Linked DNA regions of Pontibacter akesuensis. The protein of the gene in region 1 interacts with the protein of each later gene in a pairwise test. Links are inferred from orthologs where the notes say so. Each region holds a gene or a part of one and is shown in the gene's direction. Other genes may lie near its edges. The genes, in order: A0W33_RS06930 and A0W33_RS13275.

Evidence for each region.
Region 2: the proteins of A0W33_RS06930 (region 1) and A0W33_RS13275 interact in binary tests that used the Escherichia coli proteins (3 or more experiments, as listed by UniProt). The link is inferred for Pontibacter akesuensis from one-to-one orthologs.

Annotation. Positions count from the first base shown.
Region 1 is NZ_CP014766.1:1,644,855-1,656,482, forward strand. The notes cover bases 2,725-5,694. They hold A0W33_RS06930 (methionine aminotransferase), read left to right. Parts: upstream 2,725-3,620; coding sequence 3,621-4,769; downstream 4,770-5,694. Other genes in these bases: A0W33_RS06920 (hypothetical protein), read left to right, coding at 2,725-2,771; A0W33_RS06925 (uracil-DNA glycosylase family protein), read left to right, coding at 2,983-3,561; A0W33_RS06935 (amidohydrolase), read left to right, coding at 4,865-5,641. Also shown: A0W33_RS06905 (PAS domain-containing protein), read left to right, coding at 1-724; A0W33_RS06910 (response regulator), read left to right, coding at 745-1,152; A0W33_RS06915 (hypothetical protein), read left to right, coding at 1,315-2,139; more of A0W33_RS06920, read left to right, coding at 2,325-2,724; A0W33_RS06940 (hypothetical protein), read right to left, coding at 6,278-6,661; A0W33_RS06945 (T9SS type A sorting domain-containing protein), read right to left, coding at 6,661-8,907; A0W33_RS06950 (UDP-N-acetylmuramoyl-tripeptide--D-alanyl-D-alanine ligase), read left to right, coding at 9,081-10,370; A0W33_RS06955 (hypothetical protein), read left to right, coding at 10,680-11,390. UniProt on the Escherichia coli protein: Shows aminotransferase activity with methionine and histidine as substrates, and to a lesser extent also with phenylalanine.
Region 2 is NZ_CP014766.1:3,120,777-3,132,311, forward strand. What follows is about bases 2,723-5,599. They hold A0W33_RS13275 (cytochrome c oxidase subunit I), read left to right. Parts: upstream 2,723-3,186; coding sequence 3,187-5,013; downstream 5,014-5,599. Other genes in these bases: A0W33_RS13270 (cytochrome c oxidase subunit II), read left to right, coding at 2,723-3,166; A0W33_RS13280 (COX15/CtaA family protein), read left to right, coding at 5,023-5,599. Outside these bases: A0W33_RS13255 (DUF3341 domain-containing protein), read left to right, coding at 1-85; A0W33_RS13260 (c-type cytochrome), read left to right, coding at 85-768; A0W33_RS13265 (quinol:cytochrome C oxidoreductase), read left to right, coding at 794-2,074; more of A0W33_RS13270, read left to right, coding at 2,099-2,722; more of A0W33_RS13280, read left to right, coding at 5,600-6,099; cyoE (heme o synthase), read left to right, coding at 6,144-6,995; A0W33_RS13290 (cytochrome c oxidase subunit 3), read left to right, coding at 7,005-7,589; A0W33_RS13295 (cytochrome c oxidase subunit 3), read left to right, coding at 7,613-8,359; A0W33_RS13300 (cytochrome C oxidase subunit IV family protein), read left to right, coding at 8,441-8,785; A0W33_RS13305 (SCO family protein), read left to right, coding at 8,841-9,458; A0W33_RS13310 (DUF420 domain-containing protein), read left to right, coding at 9,436-9,990; A0W33_RS13315 (hypothetical protein), read left to right, coding at 10,020-10,283; A0W33_RS13320 (sensor histidine kinase), read left to right, coding at 10,663-11,535. UniProt on the Escherichia coli protein: Cytochrome bo(3) ubiquinol oxidase is the terminal enzyme in the aerobic respiratory chain of E.coli that predominates when cells are grown at high aeration.

The DNA of each region.
Region 1 (11,628 bases):
GGAAGAAGAACTGGTGGAGAAAAACCTGGAACTGGAGCGCATTAACCAGGATTTGGATAGCTTTGTGTACACGGCATCGCACGACCTGAAGCTGCCGATTGTGAATATGGTGGGTATTTTTGAGGAACTCATCCAAAGCGCCGAGTTCAAGGATGCCGATGCCCCACACATGATCGAGCTGTTCAACAAGTCGTTTAAGCAGCTGCATGCCACCATACACGACCTGGGCGAAGTGGTGCGTGTGCAGAAGACAAAAGAGCGCAACCTGGAGGAGCTAAACCTGCAGGAAGTATGCGAAGACGTGCTGGTAAGCGTGCAGGAAATCATCAGACACAGCGGCGCCAGCATACAGTTTGATTTTTCGGAGGCCCCCACCGTGCCCTTTACACGCGCCAGCCTGAAGAGCATGGTCTACAACCTGATTACAAACGCGTTGAAATACCGCGCCCACGACCGTGCCCCTGAAATCAAACTGCGCTCGCTGGTGCGCAACAACTACATCGAACTGCAGGTACAGGATAATGGCCTTGGGCTGGACCTGAACAAGCAACAGAGCAAGCTGTTCCAGATGTTTAAGCGCTTCCACAACCACGTAGAGGGGTCCGGGCTGGGTTTATACATTGTAAACAGGCTGCTGACAAACCACGGGGGGTACATCCATATTGAAAGTGAACTGGACAAGGGAACTACCTTTTACCTGTACTTTAAACGTAAAAAAGCATAAGCCAATAACTGGAGTAAACTATGAAGTCCCTGAACACCATATTGCTGATCGACGACGACGAAACGACGAATTACCTGAATCATCGCCTGCTCACGCGCCTGGAATTGGCCTCTGATATTCGGGTGGTGACGAACGGTGAGGAAGCATTGAACTACCTCCGCCACGCGTTTGGCGGCAACGAAGACTACCCCTACCCGGACCTTATTTTAGTGGATATCAAAATGTCGGTAATGGATGGTTTTGAGTTTCTGGAGGAATACCAGAACTATCCGAAAGAGCAGAAAGACAAGACCGTGCTGCTCATGCTTACGTCCTCGGCCAGCTTTTACGACCTTGAAAAGCTGAAGCAGTTCCCCGATGTGCGCCAGCATTACTCCAAGCCCCTGACCGAGGCGGATGTGCGCGAGATCGCAAACACGTATTTTTAGCATACAGCTTCCCCATCTGTGCCTGCGGCACCTCTACACGTAGAGGTGCCTTTTTCTTTGCCGCCGGCACCGCTTGTTAACTATAGCCATGGCAATGCCGTAAATATAAGCCCACCCTTCGGTGGAATCTAAATTGTATTGACACCAAAATTAAAACAAGCTATGGCAAACAACGAAATAAACTCCAACAGTGAGAACCATGACATAGGCCGCAGCCTTTACCAAAAGGATCAGCAGCACAACCGAAACAGCAACAGCCGCGGCGGCTATGCCAACGACCATGACCGGCGCTGGAGCGAGGGCAACTTTTTCCATACCGGCCCCAGCCCACGTGGCGCACAGGACCGTGATAACGACAACTACAACAGAGGCGGCGCCAGCAACAGCTCCTACAACCAGGGCCAGAACGCGCACCTGAGCGACCATTATGGCAGCCGCTCCGACAGCGCCTATCGCAACGAGCGCGCCTACATAAACCACGGCGACCGCGGCAACAGCCAATACCAGCACGACCAAAGCCACAGCATGCGCAGGCCGCATACTCCCGGCGGTGCGCTGGAGAGAAAAAACAGTGAATACGAAAATGAGCCTTGGCGCGAAGGCCCCTTTACCGGAAGCCGCTACAAGGAGGATGACTCCCGCTATGGCAGTGGCTCGCACAACTGGTACAGGGAAAACCGCTACACGCACGATGATGACGACGACAACCGTCGCTACGGCAACCGCCAGCAGCACGACGAGCGGGGCTTTATGGACCGGGTGAAGGATACCTGGAACGACATCTGGCATTCTGATGACAGAGACTACCATTCCCGCAACCGCAATGCATCGTACAACAACGACAGCAACCGGAGAGATTACGAGTCGTACCGCAACCGCAACTTCGACAGAGGCTTGGAGGGCGGACCGCGCTGGGCCGACGAGAGCGACTCCGGCCATGACAATCAATATGATAACATAAACAGAAACCAGCGTTATCGTCGCTAAATCATTCTGTTTTACAAGCCGTACAAAGACTAGTATTACTTACAAAAAGCAAAGTTGGCTCCTGGCCGGCTTTGCTTTTTTTTGCTTTTCTGACTATCTTAGGGATCAACCTCTTGATAATCACAGCGTACACCTAACATACCAGCGCCTGTCAGGAGATACAAGAACCATTTAAAGAACACACTATGCAGCACGAGCAGCACGAACAGCACGACCATGACCCACGGCACCGGGACCACCGGGAGCAGCAGCGCCATCGCCGCGAGCACCAGCAGCACCACAATCGCCAACAGCACCGGGATGATAATTTCAACGACTCAGGCAGCCGCTGGGGAGAGCCCACCACGCCACTGAACCTGCACCAGCAGAACGACTGGCAGCCACGCGATATAGGCCGCTTTGAGCGCGAAGGCAAATATCACCACGAGGAGTGGCGTCCGAATGAGCCGCAGCACCGCAACCAGTATCGCCCGCACCACCACAAGCAACCGCTGTGGCGCCAACGCGACGTACACTTCGACCCAAGCAACCAGCGCGTGGAAGACCGCTGGGCAGAAGACCCAACCATGCCACACCCGCGCCAACGTCCACCGCGCCACTACGATGGCTTCTGGCAAGACTATGAAGACTAAACCATACCGCTTGCAGGTATGCATTTCTAATAAAAGCCGGCTATTCCGGCTTTCGTTTTTTCCGGCCGGTTATACGTTACACCCAATTCTCACAAATGCATTGGCTTCAACCCCAGCTTTACAGCCACTGCTCCTGCTGCGTGGCCTCATAGCGACCAGTTATGTTTTTAGCAGCACTATACTTCCGGCTATACTTTGTAATTTTGCATAGATGGAGGCATTGGAGAGTTTACTGGAGCAGGTGCGCGCCTGCCGCTTGTGCGAAGAGCACTTGCCACTGGGGCCGCGCCCGGTGCTGGCAGCCAGCCCCAGCGCCAGACTGCTGATTGTGGGGCAGGCACCCGGCACCAAAGTGCACGCCAGCGGCATTCCCTGGAACGACCAGAGCGGCAAACGCCTGCGGCACTGGCTAGGCCTGGAGCCGGAAGTCTTTTACGATGCCAGCAAAGTGGCCATCATACCCATCGGCTTCTGCTACCCCGGCAAGGGCAAAAGCGGCGACCTGCCGCCCCGCCGTGAGTGTACGCAGCACTGGCACCAGCGGCTGCTTGCGCAGTTACCCAACATCCAACTCACCCTGCTCATCGGCAAGTATGCGCAGGATTACTTTCTGGGAAATCAGGCAAAAGCCACGCTGACCGAAACCGTGACCAATTGGCACCAGTACCTGCCGCAGTACATGCCTATGCCGCACCCCTCGCCCCTGAACCAGTTCTGGCTCCGCCGCCACCCTTGGTTTGAAGCGGATGCGGTGCCTTATGTCCGGCAGCTGGTACAGCAAATACTTTAGAAAAACAGCTATATTCGTTTTCCGTTGCTAGCTAAACGCCTTAAGCCACTTCAACTGAAATGATCAACTACCCCAACAGCAAGCTGCCCGATATCGGTACCAGTATTTTCACCGTGATGACCTCGCTGGCAAACGAGCACAAGGCCATTAATTTGTCTCAGGGCTTCCCGGATTTCAACTGCCCGGAGCCGCTCATGCAGTTGGTGAGCAAGTATATGCACGAAGGCTTTAACCAGTATGCGCCCATGGCCGGTATGCCGCAGCTGCGCCAGAAGATCAGTCAGAAAACGGAGAGGCTATACGGCTACCGCCCCGACGCTGACACAGAGGTAACGGTAACCAGTGGTGCCACAGAGGCCTTGAATGCCGCCATTACGGCCGTGGTGAAACCAAATGACGAGGTTATACTGCTGGAACCCTGCTACGACAGCTACGCGCCTGTTATCCGGCTTAATGGTGGTTCGCCTATCTATGTCCCGCTGGCCCTGCCCGACTTTTCGGTGGATTGGGACCAGGTGAAACGCCGCATCTCTTCCCGCACGCGCCTGATCATCATCAACACGCCGCACAACCCAACCGGTGCCGTGATAACGAAGCAGGATATGGACACGCTGGCAAACCTGCTGGACGGCACCGACATACTGGTATTGAGTGATGAGGTGTATGAGCACATGGTGTTTGACGGGCAGCAGCATTACAGTGTACTGCAGCACCCGCAGCTCAGGGAGCGCAGCTTTGTGGTTTCCTCTTTCGGGAAAACCTATCACACCACCGGCTGGAAAATAGGCTATGCCGTGGCGCCCGCATTACTTACGAGCGAGCTTCGCAAGATGCACCAGTTTATCACCTTCTGCTCACCCACGCCGCTGCAACTGGCCATTGCCGATTTTATGGATGAGGCGTCGCATTACTTGGAGCTGCAGGACTTCTACCAGACCAAGCGTGATTTTTTTGCAGCCCAACTCAGGAACACCCGCTTTGAATTTACCCCATCGGCAGGCACCTATTTCCAGTTGGTGAAGTATGATGCCATCACATCGGAATTTGACCAGGATTTCGCTAGGCGATTGACCACCGATACAGGTGTAGCCGCTATACCTGTTTCTGCCTTCTACCACGATAAAACCGACAATAAATTCCTGCGCCTCTGCTTTGCCAAGAGCGAGGAAACTCTGCGGGCAGCCGGGGAGAGGTTGGCGCAAGTATAGCTAGCCGTTGCTATTAGCTATGTAATAACTGCTTGAAGCAGCCAGCTTAGAAATCACTTATAATTCATCATTCCTTATTCAGAATTTCCAGAGCTATGAACTTACGCGTAACCATTGTACAAACTGAACTGCACTGGCAGGACGCTGACGCAAACCGGCAAATGTTCACCACCAAACTGGCCGAAGCCGCTCCTAAAACAGACCTGATCGTGCTGCCTGAAATGTTCACCACCGGCTTCAGCATGCAGCCCGAGGGTCTTGCGGAGGAAGCCGACAGCACAACGCTGGCGTGGATGCAACAGGAGGCGAAAAAACATGCGGCGGTGGTTACTGGAAGTGTAATGGTGCGGGAGGGGAAGCAGTATTTCAACCGCCTGTACTGGGTGCGCCCGGATGGCACCTACGCGACCTACAACAAAAAGCACTTGTTCCGGATGGCAAAGGAACACCATACCTATGCGCCGGGCAGGGAGCGGCTGCTGGTGGAGCTGAACGGCTGGAAAATCTGTCCGCTGGTGTGCTACGATCTACGCTTCCCGGTGTGGAGCCGAAATGTGAACAACGGGTATGATCTGCTGCTGTACGTGGCCAATTGGCCGAAGGTGCGCAACCAGGCCTGGCGTACTCTCTTACAGGCACGCGCCATCGAGAATCTGTCCTACGTGATCGGTGTGAACCGCGTAGGCACCGATGGCAACAACCATCCCTACGCCGGGGACTCAGCCATCATCCATCCCAAAGGTTTTCACCTGCTGGAGACGGCCGAGGTAGAAGGAATTCACACCTTAACGTTAAGTAAAAAAGAGCTGGAGGATTTCAGAGAGGTTTTTCCGGCACATCTGGATGCAGATGCGTTTAGCTTGAACGGGTGAGCCCCTCACCCCAACCCTCTCCCCAAGGGGCGGGGGGATTCTGTTGCTGGTTTTGCCGAAGTATAGGCGCTGCTGTTTTGGCTATTTAGATGAACCCACCCCTGCCCCTCCGAAGAGGGGAATTTACAACATTGCTTATACTAAAGTATAGGCAATGTAGCCGGCGGTATTCCGCGGGCAGGTCGCGACCTGTCCGCTTTACCCCTCCCCAGCCCTCCCCTAAAAACAGGGGAGGGAGCTCTGTCCCAGCTCCTTCAGCAGTGGCTATCTGAACCGCTTCCAGTCCTTGGGTTGAGCGCCTTGTAATTGATGCGGTGCCCGCAAGGGCAGCCTGCAGCGTAGCGGTGGCAGCTTCAATTGCACAGCGCGATGCCCAAGGACGGGGCCCCGCGGCCGTGAGCGCTCCAAAGTAAGATGTGCAACAGTTGGTATTTGGGAGCTGTAGGATGAGCGGCAGCTAGTAAGGATAGCTCGGTTGGAGATGCGAAAGCAGTGGCTAATCAACTATAGCCACTGCAAGTATTGCCGATGCCAAGCAAGTATGGTTTTTACAAGCCAGTCGAGTTACAAACTCAACATCATTATAGGACACAAATCTAAAGGCTTGCGCCAGCCAAGGGCCAGCGAGGGTATCAACTATTCAAAATAGCCTTTTACCTCCTCCACTACCTCCCCCTCCTCCACTACCTGAAACACCACATGCGGGCGGGCGGCGAAGATGCGTTGCAGGCGGGCGTGCTGCCCCAGCAACAGGACCAGCCGCTGTGTTCCTCCCTGAAACAGCTCCTCCAGCAGCGGCATCGCACCCGTTAGATCTACCGTCGTTTCATCGGCTTTTATACTTACCACAGCTCGTTCCGACTCCCGAAGCAGGCGCAGGGCGTAGTGCTGCAAAAGCTCATCCGATTGCGCGTCCAGGTCAAGTATGGCTAGCTCGGGGAATGTCTGCCGCACTTGGTCTACGAGGGGCTGCGCGTAAGCTTTTTCCGTTGTAAGGTTCAGGTACAGGAAAGCCTGCATCAGTACAAAATGATTTTCCGGGATTTCTGCTTGCCGCTTTCAGAAACAGCACGAACAACGTACATGCCCGCCTGCAGTTGCTGTAGCATGGGGCTGTGCGTGCGGCTATACGTACCCTGGCTTCGGTAGACCAGTTTGCCTACCATGTCAAACATCTCCAGTTGCACCGGCTCTGAGGCTCCAACGCGCAGTGGACCGCTATTCTGACTGCGGTCGTGTGGGTTTGGGTAAATGGTCAGCACCAGTTCTTCTCCCGCCTCAGGGGCTGCCTGGTGGCCCGCCGTTTGCTGCAGCAAGTATAAACCGCCGCCCTGCGTACCAAGTATGGCATAAGGTTTATTCTCTCCACCCAAAGGAGCCACCGCTATACTTAGGCCACGCCCCAGTCGTGTAGGTTGCGACTGCTGCGTCAATTCATTCTCCAACACCTCTGCTTCGGCGGTGAAAGTGCCGTTCATACTTTCTTTGATGTTTCGGAAAATGCGCATCTCCCCGCTTTCGTCCACCGTCAGCAGATCCAGCGTGCCATTGCCATCGATATCATACATCGCGGGGGACAAACTGCGCCGCGACACAGCATCTTCCAAGCCTTGGAAGCTGGTATTATTCTCCAAAGTATAAACGGGTGATGTAACCGACCCTGTGTTCCGGTAAAACGCCAGACCGCCCCCGCCTTTACCAAGCAGTATATCCTGGTCACCGTCTTCATCCAGGTCGGCGAAGGCCGGGCTGTCGCCGTCGGCCACACGCAGCAGCACCTGCAGGTAAGCCAGATCGTAGGCCGCAGGCTGGCCGCTCTTGGCGAGGTTCTGCAGCAGCATGATGCGGGTGGAGCCCTGCTGCAGTCCTTTGAACGTTAGGATGAGGTCTGTGGCACCGTCGCCATTTATGTCAGTGAAGGCGGGCTTGATGTGGAAGGCCTGCTTGCTGTGCAGCGCCAGGTAATCGTGCGTCACCAGTTCAAAGGCTGGCGCGGTGGCCGTACCGGTGTTCCTGTAATGGCTGATGGCACCGCCGTATGTATTGCTGCGGAAAACGCCCTGATTGCCCACCAGCATATCCAGGTCGCCGTCGCCGTCAAGATCGGCAAAGGCAGGATAGGCTCCCTCACCTACATCTATCATCTGCGCCTGCAAAAAATCCTCCTGCGTAAATGTGAAATCAGGATTGTTTTTCGCACCCTGGTTGCGGTAGAGCCACACTGAATGCTGGAAATCCATGTTCCAGGTATCATGGTCTACCTGTGGCGCCACCAGCAGATCAGGCACGCCATCGAAAGTCACATCCTCATAAAAAGCAGCGGGGTAGAGGTTGAAATTTGCCGGTTTGATGGCCGGAAACCGGGCATCATAGCCTGTCATAAGCGCGTCGGAGGCGGTTCCCACATTTTCCATCAGCACCAGGTCGTTACACTGCATCCCACCCAGCACCAGGTCCTGGTCGCCATCGGCATCCTGATCGAGCAGCAGGATAGAAGAGCCCTCGTGGCCGGAGTGCGTAGGCTTGGCTATACTTTCCCCTTCGCGCGTGTCGCAGTATTCGCCATACTTGAAGTTGCTGCAGCCATTGCATTCGGTAATGCCGCCCCACCAGTCTGACTGCTGCACAAAAGACAGCGTGCCGCAGTCCAGCCCCTGCTCAACCTGCACGTTGCGGTACAGCTCCAGGTAATTCCCCTGCGAGAACTCCGTCAGCAGCACGTCCAGGTCACCGTCGCCGTCAACATCTGAAATGGCAGGCACATCGGCACTGCCCATCTGCATGTTTATGTCACGAGCATTGTAGCGCAGGCCGTCGGTGGTCAGGGTAAACTGTAGCTGCCCCTGCGCCGCCTGCTCCTGGCGGAACACGCGGATGCCGAGCGGCGAACTGGTGAAAATATCCTGCAGCCCATCGCAGTTGTAGTCGCGCAGCAGCACCCAGTAATTCAGGTCTTCGGGGAAGAAGGCCTCGTAAGCTGGCGCATACTGGTAGCCCCACTTCCCGTTCTGCTGCACGGCCAGCCAGGTATACACCTTGCGCAGCTGCCTATCGAAAATAAACAGGTCCTGCTGCCCGTCTTTGTTCAGGTCGATAGAGGAGAACTGCGGGGTGTTAAGCCCGCCGCTCCAGGGGTCCGACAGCTGCCCGGAGGGGGTGCTAACCGGTATGTTCTGGCTTAGCTTAAAGCGCAGCGGCTCCTGCGCCTGGGCACTTCCGGAAAAGGTTGCAACAAGTATGAATAGCAGTGTAAAAGTAAGTTTCATAGGGTACTGGGGTTATTCTCTGGTTTAGCACAGCCTTATTTTAAGTGTCCGACACGTGGGAGCGCTGTCGTTTTTGCGTTATAGCGCGTATATTGCCACCTGTTGCGCCTGCTGTTTCTGATAACGAAGGGGGCACAGCAAATGCATACGGACAAGCTAAATTAACGCATTTTATGCAGAATACTATTGAGTTTCTATACCAGAAGTACCAGGAGTGCCAGCACGTAAGCACCGACTCGCGTGCAGCGCAGCACCAAAGCCTGTTTTTCGCCCTGAACGGCCCTAATTTTAAGGGTGCCCAATTTGCTCAGATGGCCCTGGAGAAAGGGGCGAATTATGCCGTGGTCGATGACCCGGCGCTGGCGTCAGACAAGGTGATTGTGGTGGAAGACACGCTGGTAGCACTGCAGGAACTGGCACGCCACCACCGCCGCCAGCTAAGCATCCCTATCATCGGCATTACCGGCTCCAACGGCAAAACCACATCCAAAGAGCTGGTACACGCGGTGCTGAGCCAGAAGTATAACACGCTCTATACGCAAGGCAACCTGAACAACCACATCGGCGTGCCGCTCACACTGCTGCGCATCAAGCCGGAGCACGAGATGGCCATCATCGAAATGGGCGCCAACCACATCGGCGAGATTGCCTTGCTCTGCAGCATCGCGCTGCCGTCGCATGGCTTTATCACCAACATCGGCAAGGCGCACCTGGAGGGCTTCGGTAGTCTGGAGGGTGTGGCCCGGGGCAAAAGCGAACTGTACGTGCACCTGCTGGAGCACGGCGGTACTGTGTTCGTGAATACCCAGAACGAGCACCTGATGCGCATGAGCCGCCGCATCGAAAACAAAGTTACTTACCCTGCCGCCGGAGATTATTACCACAGCGAACTGCTGGAGGCATCGCCTTACGTGGTTTACAAGGATGAGGAAGGAAATATGGTACACACGCAGCTGGTAGGAAGCTACAACTACGAGAACATGGCGGCCGCTGCTTGTATCGGTAAGTTCTTCGGGGTGCCGCTGCAGCAGGCCAACGATGCCATTGCCTCCTACAGCCCGGTAAATAACCGCTCTCAGGTGGTGCAGCAGGGCAGTAATACCCTCATACTGGATGCCTACAACGCCAACCCTACCTCCATGGCTGCCGCCGTGCGCAACTTTGGAAGTATGGCTGCTCCGCGCAAAGTGGTGATACTGGGAGATATGTTTGAGTTGGGAGTGGAGAGCGAGGCAGAGCACCGCGCCCTGGGAGAAACCGTAGCCGAGCAATCTTTCGACACCGTTATACTTTGCGGCAAGGACATGCAGCATGCCGCCTCGGTAAACGAGGACTTCCTATACTTCGAAACGAAGCCCGAGCTGCAAACCTGGCTGCGTAAAAACCCGATAGCCGGAAGTTATGTGCTGATAAAAGGCTCGCGTGGCATGGGGCTGGAGACGCTGACAGAGGTGTTGGCATGATGTAGCTGTTCCGCTGATGTTGCCCGCCTGGCAGCAGAAGGGCTAGGCCTACCGCAGGAAGGCAGGAACTATTGAGTTCCCTGCCTTCCTGTGTTTTAGGGTGCCTGAGTAGCTCCTGCCTGCTGCAGTTCAAAGATGTTACTTTTTACTAAAATTCACTTCCTCTTCATACACAAAAAGACCCATACCAGCAGGATTAGCCGCTTCGGGGGGGGGGGTAAGCATGGCGAAAAGCCATGTTACTTCCGCACCAGAATATTCTTATATCTATATTAAAACATCTTCTCTTTTAGCACAAAATTATTAGCCATGAGAAACAAGCTACTACTACTTACCCTCCTGCTCTGCCTCTGCCAGCTGGCCCAGGCGCAAACAACGGACTCCACTACCGCTTACAGGCACCACATAGGCCTGAACACGCGTGTGGTACTAGACAGGGTCGTGGAGCCTGCCAGCCTCACGCCACTGCAACTCATCTATAAATACCAGCTCTCGCCCCGCTCGGCGTTGCGTGCCACTGTTGAGGGCTTCTATGCCACCTCAGATTCTTCTCAGTCCTACTCCGTCCGCAGAGACGAGGTGACAAACCAAACTTTAGGCGGCAGCCTGGGCTATGAGCGGCAAAAGCTGCTGAACAAAGTTTTTGTGCTTTACTACGGAGCAGATATTTTTTACCGCAGGGAAGAAAAGAGTATTGAGATGTTTAATCGGTTTGTAGATCCAAGCCAAGGCCAAATAGAGGTAGAGGTGCATGTAGAAGATAGATATGTCACAAATGCTTTTGGACTGCGCCCCTTTGTGGGCCTGAGGATCAACGTTAGCAAGCAATTTTATTTGTCAACAGAAACAGCCTTTAGTCTGAGGCGGGAGAGGAGTACACAAGACTATATTGCAGCATTTAGAACTTATTCTAAAGATGGTGCCATTGGAAACCCACAAACAACTACAGACTACACAACTCATAGAACGAATATAGCTTACGTGCCTATTAACGGGATAACCTTGAATTGGCTTTTTTAAACTCGTGTTTCACTTTACCAAACAAACTTATGAAGTATCTTTCTACACTTTTCTTGATTATATGTTTGCCATATTGTATAATGGCTCAGACAAAAATATCCCCTGATGGACTTACTCCTGAATGCCCCGGCAATATTGTAAGTTATTCTGTCTATCCTACGGGCGGCTCTGCCAATGCCAATTATCAGGGCTGTAATTTGGGATAATGCGGCTCAAGCAAATGGTGTGACACCCAAAG
Region 2 (11,535 bases), 1.5 Mb from region 1 along the record:
AGGAGTAACAGATATGTCAGCCCTTAACAACCTGCTGCGCTCTACCGGGGCCATTGAGGTTAATGAGAAGGAGGTAGTAAAATAATGAAAAGATACAAGACACTAGGTTTAAAAGCCTCTGCTCTATTTTTCTCATCTGCAGTGCTGTTTGCCTGCGGCGACAAAAGTAATCCAGGGTATGAGTATGCCCCAGACATGTACCATTCCGTTCCACTGGATCCTTACTCTCAGATAAAAGAAAACAAGTTCAACCCGGCCGGCATGAACATGCGTGAGCCAGCAAAGGGTACCGTGCCTCGTGGCATGCAAGGTTATAACCTGTACCTTTCTGTGGACACAGCAGAGGTTGCAGGCGTGGAACTGGCAAACCCGCTGAAGAGAACCGAATTGAACCTGGCAGAAGGCCAAGTGCTTTATAGCCGTTTCTGCGCACCTTGCCACGGAGAACAGGGCGATGGACAGGGATTGGTAGGCATTAAATTCAAAGGCGTTCCTTCTTATACAGCCGGACGAGTAGCAGAACTTCCTGCTGGCCATATTTACCACGTGATTACATACGGTAGAGGCCGCATGATGCCACACGGCTCACAGGTGAACCCGACAGAACGTTGGAAGATTGTGATGTACGTGCAGCAATTGCAGAAAGGCGAAGTAGGCGCTGCAGTGGAGGAAGAAGTGGAAGAGGAAGCAGGTGGTGAGACAATCACTGATAACCCGGTAACGGGTACACCAGAAGACACTCCAACAAGAGAAACTCCTAAAAACTAAGTCTAAGGCAAAATTTATAAGGATAATGACAGAAGAAAGACTCATCATTTCCAGAAAAACGAATAACAAGTTTTTCTTAATGATAGCTATAGGTGTAGTTTTACTTATAGTAGGCATCATTTTATCAGCCTTAGGCGGAGGAGCGGAGCACCACGAGGCTGCTGCAGGACATGGCGACGCTGCTGCGGCGGCGGCTCACGAACCTGTTTCCTGGACAAAACGCTTGTTCATGAACCTTTGGCTTAACAACGTATACTTTACAGGCATCGCCTTGATAGGCGTGTTCTTCGTGACGTTCCAGTATGTGGCCTACGCCGGCTGGTCCGTTTTAATTAAGCGCATACCCGAAGCACTGGGTTATTTCCTTCCGGTTGGTGGTATCCTGATGCTGATTACGTTCCTTTTTGGCAACCACGATATTTTCCATTGGACACACGAATACCTGTACGATATAAACGACCCGCGTTATGACCCCATCATAGCTGGTAAATCAGGCTACCTGAACTTCTGGTTCTTCCTGATCAGAATGATCGTATACTTCGCCCTGTGGATTTTCTTCTTTAACTGGCTACGTAAGAACTCCATTGATGAGGATCTTCACGGTGGAACAAGCTATTACCACAAGAGCATCCGTATTTCGGCCATGTTCCTAGTAGTTTTCGGTATTACTTCTTCTACATCAGCATGGGACTGGGTACTGTCGATTGACACGCACTGGTTCTCCACGATGTTTGGCTGGTATGTGTTTGCGAGTTGGTTTATTGCCGGTCTTGCTGCCATCACACTAACCGTAATCATCCTGAAGCAGAACGGCTATCTAAGACTGGTAAACTCAAACCACCTGCACGATTTAGGAAAGTTTGTTTTCGCATTCTCCATCTTCTGGACCTACATCTGGTTCTCGCAGTTTTTGCTTTACTGGTATGCAAACATTCCAGAGGAAGTTATCTACTACATCGAGAGATTAGGGGGTAATAACGGCCATTACACATGGATCTTTTTTACTAACCTGATTATAAACTTTGCCTTCCCTTTCCTTGTTCTAATGACAAGAGATGCAAAGCGCCAGATGATTATGCTGAAGATTGTGACAATTGCCATCCTGATCGGCCATTGGTTAGACTTTTACCTGATGATGATGCCAGGAACGCTTCGTACGGAAGCAGGATTTGGTCTGATAGAACTGGGCACAGCACTGGCTTTCCTGGGACTCTTCCTGTTCATATTCGCAAGAGGTTTATCAAAGGCTTCTCTGGTACCGGTAAACCATCCGTTCCTCGAGGAGAGTGTTCACCATCATGTTTAGAGATTATACTAAAAGCGTTATATAATGATTTCGATCGCCATAGGTTTATCCGTCGTTTTATTATTTGTTATCCTTTTCCTGCTTTTCAGGATTGGTACGCTCGCCTCCATCTTCAGGGGGTCTACAGAGCGGGCTGTGGGTACAACAAAAACTAGTAATCGCGTTAACGGCACGCTAATGATTCTTTTCCTGGTGTTGGGTGGAGCTGGATTTATCTGGTCTTTCATCGCCTACTGGGATGAAATGAACCCGCCACTGGCATCTGTACACGGTGAGTGGACGGACAGCTTGTTCTGGACGACGATGATTATCATCGGTGTTGTGTTTGTGATCACGCAAATCCTGCTGTTCTGGTACTCTTACCAGTACCAGCACAAGGATGATAAAAGAGCTTACTACTACCCGCACAACAACAAACTGGAGATTATCTGGACAATGATTCCTGCGGTTGTGATGGCCTTACTTGTATTTGGTGGCTGGAAAACCTGGACCAACATCACCAGTGCCTCTCCTGAGGAGTCCATTGTGGTGGAAGTAATGGGCAAGCAGTTTAACTGGATGGTGCGCTACCCGGGTGCTGATGGTGAGCTTGGCGTAGCCAAAACACCTCTTATCACAGCTGTGAACGAATTCGGTATCGATTTCTCTGATCCTAATGCCCAGGACGACTTCATGCCACGTGAGATCCACGTGCCCAAAGGAAAGCCGGTGTTGCTGAAGATCAGAGCACGGGATGTAATCCACAGCGTGTACATGCCACATTTCCGTCTGAAGATGGATGCTGTTCCGGGAATGCCTACTAAGTTCTGGTTTGTACCTACCAAGACAACTTACGAGATGCGTAACGAGACAGGCAATCCTGAATTCAACTATGAGCTTGCCTGTGCCGAAGTTTGTGGCCGTGGTCACTTTGCGATGCGCTTTGTGGTGGTGGTAGACGAGCCCGAGGAATATGAGGCGTGGCTAGCCGAGCAAGTATCGTTTGCAGAGCAAAATCCCGATGTAGTGGCTGGCTTCTCTAAGAAAGCCCCTGCACAGTTAGTAGCCGAGTCTGCTGCTGCGGATAAGGCTGAAGTAAAAACTGAGTTGTAGCTTTTAAATTACAATTGTCTATGTCTAGTACAGATATTACCATCAACCATGATGTGCATCCTGCCCACGACGAGCATGAGCATCATCACGAGCAAAATTTTTTAGAGAAGTACATCTTTAGCCAGGACCACAAGACGATTGCAAAGCAATTCCTGATCATGGGTATTGCCTGGGCATTCTTAGGTGGATTCCTTTCCATCCTGTTCCGCCTGCAGTTGGGCTGGCCAGAGGCAACTTTCACTTTCCTGGAGCCAATCCTGGGTGGTTGGGTTGAAAACGGAAAGCTGAACCCGGAGTTTTACCTGGCGCTGGTAACCATGCACGGAACCATCATGGTATTCTTCGTGCTTACGGCTGGTCTGAGCGGTACTTTCAGTAACTTCCTCATTCCACTTCAGTTGGGAGCACGCGACATGGCCTCTGGTTTCATGAACATGCTTTCTTTCTGGATCTTCTTCCTGTCAAGCATCATCCTGTTCTCTTCCTTATTTGTGGAAACAGGGCCTGCAGCAGGTGGCTGGACGGTGTATCCGCCGCTAAGCGCCCTGCCTGAAGCCATACAAGGTTCTCAGGACGGTATGACGCTTTGGCTGATTGCAATGGCCCTGTTTATTGTGTCTCAGTTGTTGGGTGGTGTAAACTATATCACAACTGTAATCAACCTTAGAACAAAAGGTATGTCGATGACGAAGATGCCGCTTACTATCTGGGCGTTCTTCTTCACAGCTATACTTGGTCTGCTTGCTTTCCCTGTGTTGTTCTCTGCCGCTTTGCTTCTGATCTTTGACCGTAGCTTCGGTACTAGCTTCTTCCTGTCTGACATTTACATCGCCGGACAGGCACTTTCTAACACAGGTGGTAGCCCAATTCTGTTCCAGCACTTGTTCTGGTTCCTGGGTCACCCGGAAGTATACATCGTTATCATGCCGGCATTCGGTATTGTATCAGAAGTAATCACAACAAACTCTCGCAAGCCGATCTTCGGTTACAGAGCGATGATTGGCTCCCTGTTCGGTATCTCGGTTCTTTCCTTCGTAGTATGGGCGCACCACATGTTCGTATCGGGTATGAACCCGTTCCTGGGATCAGTGTTCATGTTCCTGACGCTGATCATTGCGGTACCATCTGCGGTAAAAGTATTTAACTGGTTGGCTACTCTGTGGCGCGGTAACATCCGTTTTACATCTGCCATGATGTTTGCGGTTGGTTTTGTGTCACTCTTTATCTCTGGTGGTTTAACAGGTATCATACTTGGTAACTCCGCATTGGATATTCAGTTGCACGATACCTACTTCGTAGTGGCGCACTTCCACCTGGTAATGGGTGCGGCGGCGTTCTTTGGTATGTTTGCCGGAGTTTACCACTGGTTCCCTAAGATGTTTGGCCGCATGATGGATGAGAAGTTAGGCTTCGTTCACTTCTGGCTAACCTTTATCTCGGTATACCTGGTGTTTATGCCAATGCACTACATCGGTATCGCTGGTTTCCCTAGAAGATACTACAACTGGACAGGATTCGAGGTATTCAGTGGCTTTACGGATATGAACACGTTCATCAGTATTTCCGCCATACTTGGTTTCACGGCACAGTTCATCTTCCTGTTCAACTTTGTGTACAGCATTGTTCGCGGTCGCAGAGCAACAGCAAACCCTTGGCATTCTAACACGCTGGAGTGGACAACCCCGGTAAATCCTGGACACGGCAACTGGCCTGGAGCACTTCCGGTAGTTCACCGTTGGCCATACGATTATAGCAAGCCAGGTTCCGTAGAAGATTATATACCTCAAACAGTGCCTTTCTCTGAAACGCAGTCGTCGAACATGCCGCACGAGAGGGACTTTGAATAAGACGCATTGATGTCTACAAAATCTTTTAAGAACAAAAGATTTAGAAATATTGGAGTACTTACAGTCTTGGCTGTATACTTTCTGATATTAGTCGGAGGAATCGTACGAAGCACCGGTTCAGGAATGGGATGCCCAGACTGGCCTAAATGCTTCGGCAGTTGGGTTCCTCCGACTGATGTCAGTCAATTACCAGAAGATTACCTGGAGGTTTACAAGCAGAAGCGAATAGAGAAAAACGAGAAGTTGGCTGCTTACCTGGACAAACTAGGTTTTGAAGAAGTATCCGCTGCCATATTCTCGCATCCGAACCAGTACATTGAAACAGAGTTCAATGTCACAAAGACCTGGATTGAATACATAAACAGGTTGGTTGGTGCGTTAATAGGAATTTTCATCTTTCTGAAGGTTCTCTATTCCATCCCTTACCTAAGAACCGATAAAACAGTATTTTTTCTGTCACTGGCCAGTTTTGTTATGGTTGGTTTTCAAGGTTGGTTAGGCTCTATTGTGGTATCTACCAATTTGTTGCCGGTAGTTGTAACGATACACATGGCCTTGGCCTTAGTTTTAGTAGCCATGTTGCAGTACGTGGTTGCCAGAGCTTATAAAGAGGATATCGCTGAGAACGTTGACTACTCCTCTAAGGTAAATGCACTACTTTGGGTATTGGCCATTATTACTTTTGGGCAGATTCTGGTAGGAACACAGGTGCGGGAAGAAGTGGACCTTGTTTCGTTTATGATGAACGGTGCAGGCCGGGAGACGTGGGTTGATCAGTTGGGAAATTACTTCTACTTCCATCGTTCCTTTTCCATAGTAGTTTTGGCGCTGCATGTATACATCGCCTACCACTTGTACAAAATCATGAGCAGGCAGATAACGCTGCTTACGCACCTGATGCTGGTGCTGCTTGGTGCCGAGATTGTGATCGGTATTATTATGGCCTATTTTGCCATACCACCGGTATTACAGCCTCTGCACCTGACATTCGGGTCGCTTTTGTTCGGCGTGCAGTTTCAGCTAATTATCGTTTACCATTATGCCTCTAAAAGGGCATTTAAACCGCAGGCAGTTGTTCATAACTAATGTATTCACAAAAGTCAGACATACTACTGCAGCCATACGCTATGATGCATAAAGCAGCAGCATATTTCCAGTTACTGAAGTTCAGGCTAAGCTTAACTGTTGCTTTTTCTAGTGCCATTGGTTTTATACTTGGTTATCCCAATAGTAAGTGGTATGATATTGCGCTGGTGATGCTGGGGGGCATGTTGGTAACAGGATCCGCGAACATCATCAACCAGATCATAGAGAAGGACCTGGATAAGCTGATGAAGCGCACTGCCAAACGACCTTTGCCAACCGGGCAGGTAAGCGTACTGGAGGCCGTGGTGTTCTGTGTGCTGCTGGGTGTATCGGGGGCTGCTTTGCTTGCTTTATACTTTAACCCACTTGCGGCAGCGCTTTCTTTGCTTTCCCTTGTCCTGTACGGTTTCATCTATACGCCACTCAAGCAAATTAACCCGATCTGCGTTTTTGTTGGCGCAATCCCAGGGGCAATGCCTCCACTAATCGGGTGGGTGGCCGCTACCGGTTCCATCGATATACAGGCAATCATTTTATTCGGGATACAGTTTTTCTGGCAGTTCCCGCACTTTTGGGCCATTGCCTGGGTGCTGGATGATGACTATAAGAAAGCTGGTTTTAAGATGCTGCCAATGGCTGGTGGTAAAAACCTGAAAACAGCTATTCAGATTATGAGCTATACGCTTGTGCTGATACCGCTAAGCCTGCTGCCGTTGCAGTTTGGTATGACGGGAACAACATCAGCCATGATTGCGGTGATATGTGGTGTGCTGTTTCTGGCGCAGACGTTTTACCTGATGCGCACCTGCTCTAAAAAAGCGGCGATGAGCATCATGTTTGGATCTTTCCTGTATCTGCCCATTGTGCAGATAGCCTTTGTGTTAGATAAAATTTAAATTTCAGCTATGGCTAATGTTCCTATAGATAACCATAACAACTCTGGTGGGGTGCACCCACTAAAGTTTTCGCTGTGGTTGATTATTATAAGTATAATCATGATGTTTGCAGCTTTTACCAGCGCATACATCGTAAGGCGGGAGGAGGGAAACTGGTTAGAGTACGACCTGCCTTCTATTCTGCTGATCAACACCATCATTATCATTTTAAGCTCTGTTACGATGCAGCTGGCACATAACGCGGCAAGAAATGATAACATGAAGATGCTGAAGCTGATGCTGCTGCTGACGATCGGTTTGGGCATCGCTTTTCTGATCGGGCAGCTCAATGGATGGTCAGAACTGGTGGATAACAAAGTGTTCTTTGGCGGATCAGGAGCCAACCCTTCCGGCTCGTTTCTGTATGTACTTACAGGCGTGCACGGGTTTCACCTGGTAACCGGGCTTATCTTTGTGCTGATCGTGTTTTTCAGCAGCCTGAATTATAAAATCCATTCGAAGAACATGCTGCGGATACATTTGTGTACCGTTTACTGGCACTTTTTAGGTGGACTTTGGCTATATTTGTACATCTTCTTAAGAATAAATCACTAAACACGTTTTTCATTTAATAAACTATGTCTACTTCAACTCCGCTGGAAGTGCCTAACGCAGGTACATGGGATGGTGGCAATGAGCCATTGAAAGCGAGCTATGGTAAACTCATGATGTGGTTTTTCCTGCTATCAGATGCGTTTACTTTTGGGGCTCTTCTAACCGTTTATGGATTATCACGCCATAACCATATGCCTTATACCGGTGAGCCGGATGCATTTGTGTTTTCCACGCAGTGGTGGCCGATTCCTGAAAAAGTATACAATGCCTTCCCAGGTTTTCATGGAGTAGACCTGCCATTGGCGTTTGTGGCCTTAATGACCATGATCCTCATTCTTTCCTCCGTAACCATGGTACTTGCCGTCGAGGCCGGCCACCGCATGGACAAGAACGATGTGCAGAAGTGGTTACTTTGGACTATCCTTTTCGGGTCTATCTTCCTGGGTTGCCAGGCATGGGAGTGGGCTCACTTTATAACAGGTACTGAGGAGGGTATGGTATTGGCTGATGGTTCACGCATATTCGGGGCTAACATGACCTATAACCAGTACGGGCCTCCGCTGTTTGCAAACTTGTTCTTCTTTATTACAGGTTTCCACGGCACGCACGTTTTCTCTGGGGTAGTGCTGTTGATACTCATCTTCTTCAATACCGTGTTTGGCGTGTATGAGAAGCGAGGCCATTATGAGATGGTTGAGAAAGTAGGCCTTTACTGGCACTTTGTAGACCTGGTGTGGGTATTCGTATTCACGTTCTTCTACCTGATCTAATTTAGAGGCATAACAAAAGCCATTCCGCCTAAGTATAAAATACTAGCGGCGTGAACGCGAAAAAAAAGACATTCCTATATTATGGCACACCATACTACCGATAGCGACCTTCACCACCAGGGTGAAATACCAAAGGCTCAGACCAAAGCCATCTGGAAAACATTTGGCATACTTGTAGGCTTAACAGCGCTGGAGTTCGTGTTTGCGTTCTTCATGGAAGCTGGCACAGCCCGTAACGCCATCTTTATTATACTTACCCTGTTCAAGGCGTTTTACATTGTGGCGGAGTTCATGCACTTAAAGCATGAGACAAAGGGCCTGATCTGGTCCATCATTATCCCGCTTGCATTGCTGATATGGCTCATGGTAGCACTTCTTTCGGAAGGCAGCTATTACTTTGAATCCATAACGAACTACTTCAACTAAGTACATCTTATAAATGAAACCTTTAAAGGCACTAGTGTTAGGTCTCCTACTGCTAGTGCCTATTCTTATTTTTATCTTTATCAGTGTGTTTGGTGTTCACCATTTTTCACTGAAAACCTACTATCCCAAGCTCGATGAGCGGGGAGAGGTGGTGTACAATGCCGCCGGCGATACCGTTTTTCAGACGGTTCCTTATTTTGATTTCGTGTCGCAGCAGGGAGACAGCCTTAGCCAGACAGACCTGGACAGCACGATCTACGTCATCAGTTTCTTTGAGCCTTCCTGTCCGAATCCGTGCCAGGACCTGCTCTCTAAGCTGAAGCGGGTACACGATGCTTACGAAAACATCCCACAAGTAAAGTTTGTTTCTATCAGTGTAAGCCAACAGCAGGATAGTCTGCAACTGTTGCAACAGCTAAGCAACAGATTTGAGGCGCAGCCGGAGCGATGGTACTTCCTGACGGGTAGCCCGGCTGAAAGAGCGGATTTCCGTGAGGCTGTAACAATAGGCATGAGCGGTGATTCTACAGTTGCAGACAGTGGGGCAAGAATCATACTGGTGGATAAGCAAAAGCAGGTCCGCGGCATTTACGATGGTACAGGGAATAAGGAAATTGATCGCTTAAAATTAGAAATAAACGTTTTGCTGGATGACTACAGTAAGAGAAAATAGCGCAACGAACAGTAACGACAAGAAATTTCTGACGCTTATCGCCATCTTGTCGGTAGCCATACCCGTAGTGGTGGCGGTGCTTTTTTTTATGCCGAAAGCCAATAACCCGGGAGTAGATGTTTCTTATTTGCCAACCCTTCATGCCATACTCAACTCGCTCACTGCGGTGGCACTCGTTATCGGGTACTACAATGTGAAGCGTGGAAACGTGATGGTGCACCGCGGAGCCATGCTGGCGGCATTTAGTTTGTCGGCCATCTTCCTGGTTTCGTATGTTACCTACCATTTCCTGGGGCAGCGAACTATCTACGGCGGGGAAGGTGTTTTAAAGTACATCTATTACTTCGTGCTGCTCACGCATATTGTGTTGGCTGTCGTAATTGTTCCGCTGGTACTGTTGTCCGTATACTATGGTATCAGCAGCCAGTTGGCGCGCCACCGCCGCATCTCCAGATGGACCTTCCCGATCTGGCTGTACGTGGCCGTTACGGGTGTGCTGGTTTACCTGATGATATCGCCTTATTACACTTAATTTTTAAACGCTAGTTTACTTTAGATTTTATGAAAAACGGTTTGCGTAAAATCATAACAGTTTTAAGTATAGCATTCATATTTGTGTTTGCCACAACGGATGCCTACAGCCAGTGTGCCATGTGCCGTGCCACGGTGGAGTCGAACGTGGGCACCGGTAGCAAGGAGCCTGAGAACCAGGTTGGTTCTGGCTTGAACACGGGTATACTTTACCTGATGGCTATTCCGTATGTGTTAATCGGTGCCGTTGGTTTCCTATGGTACATGAATAACAAAAAGGCAAAAGCCAAATAATAATCAACCCTCTAAATTAATGGCCATCTTTCCTGCAGCAGCCTGTGCTGTAGGAAAGATGGCTTTTTTTTGTTCTCCTGTTTACCCAAGATAAGTATAGCCAGATACCTTTGAGATGGACATGTTTCATGGTATAAGAAGTAGCAAAAAGTACAACATTGGGCAGCTAGGTAAGGCAAAGGTTTTCTTCAGCAGCATCCGCTTCCAAAAGCCTGTAACTGGTAACTTTATATACATTCCTGGGCTGCGTTTACGCTTCAGGTGCAGCAAACCTTAGCATGATTCTTGCGCATGTGGCGGTTGTGCCGCGTTTTGCTTAAATTCGTGGATAAACCGCATTGCCTTGGATCGGAAAGCTACTCTTCTGTTTTTTTTAGTGATGATGCTGCTGTGCTTTCTGGCGACAGCAGTTCTGTATTTTGGCATTCCGGCATCGCTGCAGACAAAGGAGGATTACAAGGCAGAGGCACGGGAAATTGAGCAAAGCGTGCAGCATTGCATTGAAGAAGCGCATACTCAGGCGGCGCAGTTGGCCCCTAAACTCGGCAAAAACACTATTCATTTTTCTGCCCTTTTAAAAGCCTCAGAGTACCCGGTGCTCATTTACCGCTCTGGTAAACTGGTATTCTGGTCGAACCACTCCATCGTGCCGCAGGTGAGCCTGCCCTCTCCACTTAAAACCCCGACGGCAATCGAAAATGAGTATGGCCGTTTTGTGGTTGTGCCGCACCAGGTTCGGGAGTATGAGGTGGATGTATATATTCCGCTGCAGGTAGATTACCAACTGGATTACGCATACCTCACACCAAAACTGGATGAGGATGTTTTTAGTGAAATGTGCGTGCAATTGATTCTGGATGCCGATGCTCCATTGCCGCACGTGCGCACCTACGATGGCCAGTTCCTTTTTGCGCTTGACTTTGACAAAAGCCGCAATACGGCCAAGATGGACCGGCTGGAGTTGGCGTTGCTAACCTTTGGATTGCTGTTTTATGTGTTGTTCGCCGTAGCCTTGTGCCGGCGTTACGTGCGGCGGCACGCCTATAGCAAGGGAGTGCTGGTGCTGCTAGCGCTGCTGATATCGATGCGCCTGTTGCTGCTGGTGCTCAACCTTCCGTTTGCTTTCGGCGAGGTGGAGCTGTTTGACCCAAGGTTCTATGCGGCCTCCATCTGGTCGCCTTCGGTAGGCGATCTGCTGCTGAACATGCTGCTATTGCTGGTGGTGGCAGGCAGCTGCCTATACTTATTTATC